One region of the Mesorhizobium sp. M1A.F.Ca.IN.022.06.1.1 genome, then DNA from elsewhere that is predicted to be linked to it. Evidence: predicted binding sites of a transcription regulator. Region 1 holds the regulator's gene; the other holds the start of a gene.
The links. The regulator LexA, encoded in region 1, represses DNA repair genes until DNA is damaged. The targets are predictions, from matches to a motif close to TGTTCNNNNTGTGTTCNG.
Positions count from the first base shown of each region.

Region 2: dinB (DNA polymerase IV) is a predicted target of LexA. The motif match lies at 2,149-2,166, and genes of this name have one in related genera.

Region 1 is NZ_CP034455.1:6,133,055-6,137,251, forward strand. It holds gene EJ078_RS29190 (ComEC/Rec2 family competence protein) at 1-1,464, shown strand, start outside; gene lexA (transcriptional repressor LexA) at 1,448-2,182, opposite strand; partial or broken gene glp (gephyrin-like molybdotransferase Glp) at 2,299-3,503, opposite strand; gene moaC (cyclic pyranopterin monophosphate synthase MoaC) at 3,505-3,984, opposite strand; gene trpC (indole-3-glycerol phosphate synthase TrpC) at 3,987-4,197, opposite strand, start outside.
Region 2 is NZ_CP034455.1:705,148-709,344, forward strand. It holds gene EJ078_RS03565 (hypothetical protein) at 439-717, shown strand; gene EJ078_RS03570 (hypothetical protein) at 845-1,081, opposite strand; gene EJ078_RS03575 (cupin domain-containing protein) at 1,461-1,841, shown strand; gene dinB (DNA polymerase IV) at 2,240-3,502, shown strand; gene EJ078_RS03585 (aldose 1-epimerase) at 3,738-4,197, opposite strand, start outside.

The sequences.
Region 1 (4,197 bases):
ACCGGCATCTATCACATCATCTCGATTTCGGGCCTGCACATGGCGCTGGTCGCCGGCACGGTCATGCTTCTGCTGCGCGGCGCCTTTGCGCTGTTCCCGGATTTTTCGTCACGCCGGCCGGTGAAGAAATATGCCGCGGCAATCGCGCTTATGTCGATCGCCGCCTACCTCGTCATCTCCGGCGTGGTGGTCGCCGCCGAGCGAAGCTTCATCATGCTGGCCGTGATGCTGATCGCCGTGCTTTTCGACCGCGCCGCGCTGACGATGCGCAATTTGGCGATCTCGGCCATCGCCGTCATCCTGGTGTCGCCGCATGAAGTGGTTGGCCCGAGCTTTCAGATGTCGTTCGCGGCAACCGCCGCCCTTGTCGGCGCCTATGCCGGCTGGTCCGACTACCGCGCCGGCAAGGTGAGAGCGCCGCCGGCAAAGCGTTCGTTCCTGCGGTTCATGTCGCACAAACTGGCAGTCGGAGCAGGTGGCGCCGCGATGACGTCGATCATTGCCGGAAGTGCCACGGCGCTGTTTGCCATCTGGCATTTCCAGCGCGTCTCGCCGCTTAGCCTGCTGGCCAATCTCGCGATCATGCCGATCGTCACGATCGTGATGTTTCTCGCCGTCGCCAGCGCGGTCATGATGCCGTTCGGCTTCGACGGGCCCTTCCTCTATTTGATGGGCAAGGGCCTGGCGGCGATGATCGCGATCTCGGCGTGGATTTCGGAGTGGTCGCCGGTCGATGCCGTGGGCCTGATCTCGATCGATTCGGTGCTGCTGGCGACGATCGCGCTCGTCATCGCCACGATGGCGACTACGTGGCTCAGGCTGGCCGCGATTCCTTTCGCTGCCGCGGCCGTCATGATGATCCCGCAGGTGCGCACGCCCGACCTGCTGATCTCGGAGGACGCGCATCTGGTGGCGATGCCGATCGGCGGCGGCGAACTCGCCATCAATCGTGCCCGCTCGAACGAGTTCACCACCGATAACTGGAAACGCGCGCTCAAGGCCGAAACGATCGTGCCGCCGGAGACATTCGCCAAGGGCACGCTGGACATAGCCGATCCCGTCGACCTGCCGCCTGGATCGCCCTTTTACTGCACGGGCGATCTCTGCATTGGCCGGCATCCATCAGGCGCGATCGTCGCGCTCGCCGAAAAACGCGAAGCTGCCCGGCCTGCCTGCGACTTCGCAGACCTCATCGTCATTAACGACGCCACGGCCTACAATCCCTGCCGCGATCCGCGTGTCCTCGTTGTCACCAAGCGGCAGCTCGCGCGCGACGGCAGTGCCGCCGTCTTCTTCGATCCGCAATCGGCGACGGCGCGAGCAACCATTCAATACGCCGTCGAAAAACCGTACCGCCCTTGGCACGAACAGCGGCGCTACTCGCGTGAGGCGAGGGGGTTGGCGCCTTACAAGAAGCCCGAGAAGCCGAAAGCCAAGCCGCAGCCCCTCAGTAGCGGCGGATGAGCCCGACGAGCTTGCCCTGAACCTTGACGCGATCGGGACCGAAGATGCGCGTCTCATAGGCCGGATTGGCAGCCTCGAGCGCGATGGAGGCGCCCTTGCGGCGGAAGCGCTTCAGCGTCGCCTCCTCGTCATCGACCAGCGCCACGACGATCTCCCCGGGGCTCGCAGTGCTGGCGTTGCGGATGATGACCGTGTCGCCGTCGAAGATGCCGGCCTCGATCATCGAATCGCCTTTGACCTCGAGCGCGTAGTGCTCGCCGCCCGCGATCATGTCCGGCGGCACTGTGATCGAATGCGTCTGGTGCTGGATGGCGTCGATCGGCACGCCGGCGGCAATGCGACCCATCACCGGGATGGAGACGGCTGAAACGGCGTCGTCGTCATTGCTGGGCGTCGGCGTGCGGGCGGGCGCCGCGGGTTTGATCTGGCGGCCGAGATTGCCTTGGCCGCCCTGGATGACGCTCGGCGAGAATTTCTTCGCCGCATTGAGGCCGGGCGCGATCGAGTCAGGTAGGCGCAGCACTTCAAGAGCACGCGCCCGGTTCGGAAGCCGGCGAATGAAACCGCGCTCCTCCAGCGCCGTGATCAGGCGGTGGATGCCCGATTTCGAGGCAAGGTCGAGCGCTTCCTTCATCTCATCGAAAGACGGCGGAATGCCGCTTTCCTTGAGCCGTTCATGGATGAACATCAGCAGTTCATGTTGTTTGCGCGTCAGCATGGCGGCCCCCATGGGTTCTGAAACCAGAATCAGAAAAACAAACCCAGAACAAACACTATCTGTTCCAGTTGTGTTCCGCAACCGTTTAAAGTTTAGTGAATGTGTTGACGTTTTGTTCAGCGTAACATCAGAACGGTGCATTCCTCGCCGGCTTCAGCCGCCGGTGCGAAGGGTTGGCGCACGATCAGGCCATTGGCATCGGCGAGCATCCTTAACATCGAGGAATCCTGGATGCCGAACGGTGTTGCGATCAACCCCCCGCATCTTCGCGGACCACGGCGCGGACATAGTCCTGCCTGAGATCGTTGGCGTGCATTGCGACGCCTAACCGGGCCGTGCGGATTTCCTGACGGCAGGACCGGCCGCCCAGCCGCGCCAGAAGCGGCTTCAGGAACAGCTGCGAGCAGACCAGGCTTGCGACCGGATTGCCGGGCAGGCCGATGCAGCGAATGTCGCCGAGCCGGCCAAACATCAGCGGCTTGCCGGGACGCATGGCGATCTTCCAGAAGTCGAGCTGCATGCCTTCGCCGGTCAGCACGTCATGGATCAAGTCGTGGTCGCCGACGGAGGCGCCGCCAAGCGTGACGATGACGTCGGCGCCGGCCTTGACCGCCTTCTTGACCAGGGCCGCGATCGCGTCCTTGCGGTCGGCGGCAATGCCGAGGTCGAGCGCGCGCGCGCCGACCGACTGGGCCGTAGCTGTGACGCCACAGGTATTCGACGAGATGATCTGGTCGGGGCCGAGCGCGCTGCCCGGCGGCAGCAATTCATCGCCGGTGGCGATGATGGCGAGCAGCGGCTGCCGCACCACGTTGAGACTCGGATGGTTGGCCGATGCCGCCAGCGAAAGCGCCGCCGGATCGAGCTGGCGGCCTTTTTCGAGGAGCAGGTCGCCCTCGCAGAAGTCGAGGCCGCGGCGACGGACGTTTCGTCCCTCCACGGTCGGCTCGGTCACTTCGATGCCGCCGCCGCCGAGATCGCGGACATTCTCCTGGATAACGATGGTATCGGCGCCTTCGGGGAGCGGCGCGCCGGTGAAGATGCGCACGGCCTCGCCCTTGCCGACAGAGCCGGTGAAGCCACGCCCGGCGGGCGCCATGCCGATCACGGAGAGCCGCGCCGGCGCCGAGGCTACGTCGGCGGCCCGCACGGCATAGCCGTCCATCGCCGACGCATTGAAGGGCGGCTGGGTGCGCAGAGCCACCACGGGGTCGGCCAGCACCCGGCCGGACGCGTCGGCCAGCGGCACGCTTTCGCCTGGCAGCGCGGTCGCGCCGTCCAACAGGCGTTGGAGCGCCTCGGCGACCGGAAGCAAAGCCATGCTAAGGACCTACCTTGTAGTCGCCCGACTTGCCGCCGGTTTTCTCGACCAGCCTGATGCCGGAAATCGCCATGGCGCGGTCCGCTGCCTTGGCCATGTCGTAGATGGTGAGGCAGGCAACCGACGCCGCGGTCAGCGCCTCCATTTCGACCCCGGTCTTGCCGGTAACCCTGGCAAGCGCGGTGACCCTCAGGCCGGGAAGCGCGCGATCGGGCTCGATCTCGACGGCAACCTTGGTGAGAAGGAGGGGATGGCAAAGCGGGATGAGCTCATGCGTCTTCTTGGCCGCCATGATGCCGGCGAGGCGCGCCGTGCCAAGCACGTCGCCTTTCTTGGCGTCGCCGGCCAGGATCATCTCCAGCGTTTCCGGCTGCATGGTGACATACCCTTCGGCGATGGCCGTGCGCGTCGTCTCGGCCTTGCCGCCGACATCGACCATGTTGGCTTCGCCCTTGGCGCCGAGATGCGTAAGCGCGGGCATCCTCAAACGGCCTCGGCCGGCGCCTTGCCCGTCAGCAGAAGGGCGGTCGCGGCGGCCACGTCGGCCTGCCGCATCAGGCTTTCGCCAACGAGGAAGGTGCCGATCTTGCTCTTTTCCAGCCGGCGGCAGTCCTGATGGGTGAAGATGCCGCTCTCGCTGACCAGCAGCCGGTCGTCCGGGACCATGGCGGCAAGCCTCTCGGAAACGTCGAGG
Region 2 (4,197 bases), 850 kb from region 1:
ACGGGCGGCCGGGTTCCGCTCGGAGTGGTGCATCATGATTTGGCGACAGCCTGGGCGGCCCGCGCTGAGATCGAGCGAAGCGGCAGGCAGGGCTTAAAAGTACGTCGCGCACGCCTGTGGTCGTTTGGATCGACCGGCAAAAGCGCGGCGAACAGGTTCGCGAATCTCGGCATACTGCGGGATTGTGGGAGTTGCCCGCCACATCGCAGGAAATGGCGGGCAACTCCACTTTCAAACCGCCGATGAAGGGACGTTACTCGACGGTTGTGCCACAATGAGTTGTGGTCCTACTTGTTTCCAGAAATCGCCCATTCGGACCTCTGCGCTCAAAGGTGCGGCCTCAGGTCCCGCCTGACAAGGGACCGTGGCCCGAAAGCAGGAACATTCCAGCTTTGGCGCCGTTGCCACGACATCCCAATCGGCAAAGGAGAGGAAACCATGGCCGACAGACCTACAGTTGTAAACACCAGTGGCGGGGGCGGCGCCGGCACAGCAGTGGCGATCGTTCTTGCCATCATCGCGATCGTGGCCCTGCTGTTCTTTACCGGCATCATCAATGTCGGTGGCCGCACCGGCGGTGGCGGATCGACGGATGTCAATGTGAAGCTCGATGCGCCGAAGGTCGAGGCGCCCAAGGTGGAGACGCCTGCGGCACCGTCGACGACGCCGGCACCCGCGCCTGCCGCTCCGGCTCCGGCCCCGGCTAACGGCGGTTGATCCGCCTGGCGCAACCGGTAGGCCGGCTGCGCGTTTATCGAATGGCTACTCCAGCTTCGGCCCGCGCATTCCTCTGGTAGGCGCGGGCCCTTTTTCTCTCGGGCCCTTTTTTCTTGGGCAGGTCCGCTCAGTCATCCAAATCCATCGGCCGATGGCCCGGCCTTTGATGCCAGACGACCTGGCGGAAATCCGTCAGCTCGACGACTTGGTCGCAGGTCGGACAGATATAGTTGTCGCAGCACTGGCGAAGCGCCGGCGGAGTGCGGCGCACTGCCCCGACCGGCGGACGGGTTTCCGTTTTTCCTACCTGATGAAGCATCGATTCCTCCCAGTTTTTCTGATTTTTTCGAGTATCGCCTTCCACCCGGCTTGGCCTCGCCTATGGCGGTTTCGATGGGCGCGGTGAGCGCGCGCCCGCGAGCGGAAATGAAAATGGACTATCGCGGACGGGGCCTGGCTTTGCCGCGGCGCTATTGGCGAAATTCACTTGCCGAGGGTTCACAGGATTCTCCCCAAGGGCGAGAAACGGGGTGGCCCCTCAACCACCGTCGTGCCAGGCGCAAGGAACAGCAAAACACCGGCAGAGCGTGCTTGCAATAGGGCCTGCGCGGCAAAATCGATTTCGCGCCGCGCCAAGCAACTTAGATTAGCAATCATTCATTGAAAGGCGTATCAATCCGGCAGCGGTCGCCGACGATCGCGCGTCAGGCCCCGCTTGCAATCCTTGGAAATGGGAGGATACCATGGCCGAAGCTGCAATGAAGGTCACCAAGCTCGAATCCAAGTCGCATAACAATCCCGACGAGGTTCGCTCGCCCGCCAAGACCCGCGTCGAAGTGGTCCGGCTGCCGGGCTACACGCTCGGGCGGCTCAACATGGAGCCGGGCTGGAGATGGTCCGAATGCGTGAAGCCGGTGGTCAAGACTGACAGCTGCCAGGTCTCGCATGTCGGCTATGTCGTGTCCGGAACGATCACCATACGCATGGACGACGGGACGCAGAAGACCTTCGAGGCCGGCACCTCCTATACAATCCCGCCCGGGCATGACGCCTGGGTAGAAGGCAATGAGCCGTTCCAATGCATCGAGGTGCTGAGCGCCGAGCAATACGCCAAGCCGGTCTAGGGGCTGTCGGCCAAGGGACAGCCGATCCCCCATGTGGGACGATCAGAGGGGGCGCTGTCCCGCCATCGTCTCAGAACCTGGATCTCCGGCTCGGCCGCACTTCGTCATCCTGGTCTTCGCGCGTCGCTCGGCTCCTGACTTCGTCCTGGCATGACGCAGTTTTGGGCCGCGATCCTTCGCGCCCCTCCCTGGTCAGCGGTCAACCCGTCAAAGGGGAGCACACCGGCGCAACCGGTCAAAGCCCTTGGTTGTGTCGGGTTGCAGATGTTCTCATACCCAGCTGGCCGGCTTGACAGGAAACTCCTTTTGTTCTCTTTATGTTCATACGCATTACCGCTTACAACAGTTGCTGCTAATGCTGCGATGCCGCAAAGCGGATGGATGGAGCCGGGAGCGGGATGGCCGCCACGAACGCCGCTTCGGCCGCTACGATCCTGCATGCCGATCTCGACGCCTTCTACGCCTCGGTCGAGCAACTGCTCGACCCGTCGCTGCGCGGCAAGCCGATCGCAGTCGGCGGCGGCGTAGTGCTTGCCGCCTCCTATGAGGCGAAGATTTTTGGCGTGCGCGGCGGCATGCCCGGCCGCAGGGCGCGCGAGCTCTGTCCGCAGCTCATCTTCGTCGGCGGCCGCTTCGGCGAATACCAGCGTCTCGGCGACGCCGCGATCAAGGTGCTCGACGATTTCACGCCGCTGGTCGAGCGCATCTCGATCGACGAGGCTTTCGCCGATGTCGCCGGCTGCACGCATCTGTTCGGACCGCCGGACGAAATTGCGCGAACCATCCGCCGCCGCGTGAAGAGCGAGCTCGGCCTGCCGATCTCGATCGGGGTGGCACGGACGAAGCATCTCGCCAAGATCGCATCGCAGGTGGCCAAGCCCGACGGGCTGGTGGTGGTCGAGCCTGGCACCGAGCTTTCCTTCCTGCACGATTTGCCGGTGTCGCTGATGTGGGGCGTCGGTCCGGCAACCAAAGCCAGGCTCGCCGAGATCGGCGTCGAGACGATCGGGCAATTGGCGCGCACGCATAGCGGCGCGCTGGAGCGGCTGATCGGCCATGCCGCCGGCCAGAAGCTCGCGGCCCTTGCCTGGAACCGCGACCCGCGCCGGCTGGAGACGCATCGCCGCGCCCATTCCGCCGGCGCGCAGTCGGCGCTGGGCCGCAAACCGGCGCTGCCGCGCGTCTTCGTGCCGACGCTCCTGCATCTCGCCGATCGCGTCGCCAGCCGCCTGCGCGCCAAGGACCGGCCCGGCCGCACGGTGACGGTGCGCGTGCGCTTTGCCGACATGCGCGCGGTCACGCGCTCGGTGACGCTGGAGCAGCCGATCCAGGCGACGACCATGCTCGCTGACGTCGCGGAAGAGCTGGTCAGAGGCGTGCTCGCCGCTCACCCGGGCGAACGGGAAATCTCGCTGCTGGCGATCTCGGTCTCGCATCTGGAAGAGCATGCCGAGCTGCAGCTCGAACTGCCGCTCGGCCTGGCGGACGAGAAGCTGAAGCCCGGCAGCCGCAAAGGCCTCGCCCGCTTCGGCGCCGACCGCGCCATAGACAAGATCCGCCAGCGCTTCGGCAAGCAGGCCGTCGGCTACGGCACCGTCGCGCTGCAAGCAGCGCGCTCGGTGCCGGATGAATTCAGGGAGCTGGCGGAGAAGGAGCTGTGAGGGAGGTGCTTCGGCATCTGCTCTGCGGCGCTGGAGATTGGCGAAAGCCGACGCGCCGTCCGATCTCCCCCTTGTGGGGAGATGTCGCCGAAGGCGGCAGAGGGCGTCGCCGCGCGTGAAGCGCCGGCGTCGTCGGCGACGAAGACAATGCTGGCGATCTATGTGAGACGACCCTCTCTGGCCTGCCGGCCGTCTCCCCCTCAAGGGTTGAGATCACGCGCTCGGTCGGCTGCCCTCAACCCGCCACCGCCCAGTCCAGCCGCATCGCCGCGCTCATCGTTTGCCCATCTTCAAGCACCGTCAGCCCTTCGCCGTGATGCGCATCGACCGGGTGCGACACCGGCTCGAAGCAGAAGAAGTCGGCGTCGGATGACGGGGAATAGAGGATATAGACGCCAAGCTCCGGCGAGGCGGTGAGCGTGACCCCGATCCCCTCCTCGAGTTGCGCGATCGAGGCGCGACGATTCCAGCCGTCGAAGGCGTTGTTGACCCAGTCCCACGGCAGCGGGATGGAGCGCGAGAAATCCCAGGCCGGGCGCTCGCTCACGGGCACCACGCCGACCGGCAAATGGCGCTCGTCCTCCAGCCAGACACGCCTGGCCTTGGCCTCGAGCAGGGTTGTGTCGCCGCGCGGGAACCACGGATGGAAACCGAGGCCGTAAGGCAGGCGCATGCCGGCGCGGTTCTCCACCGTC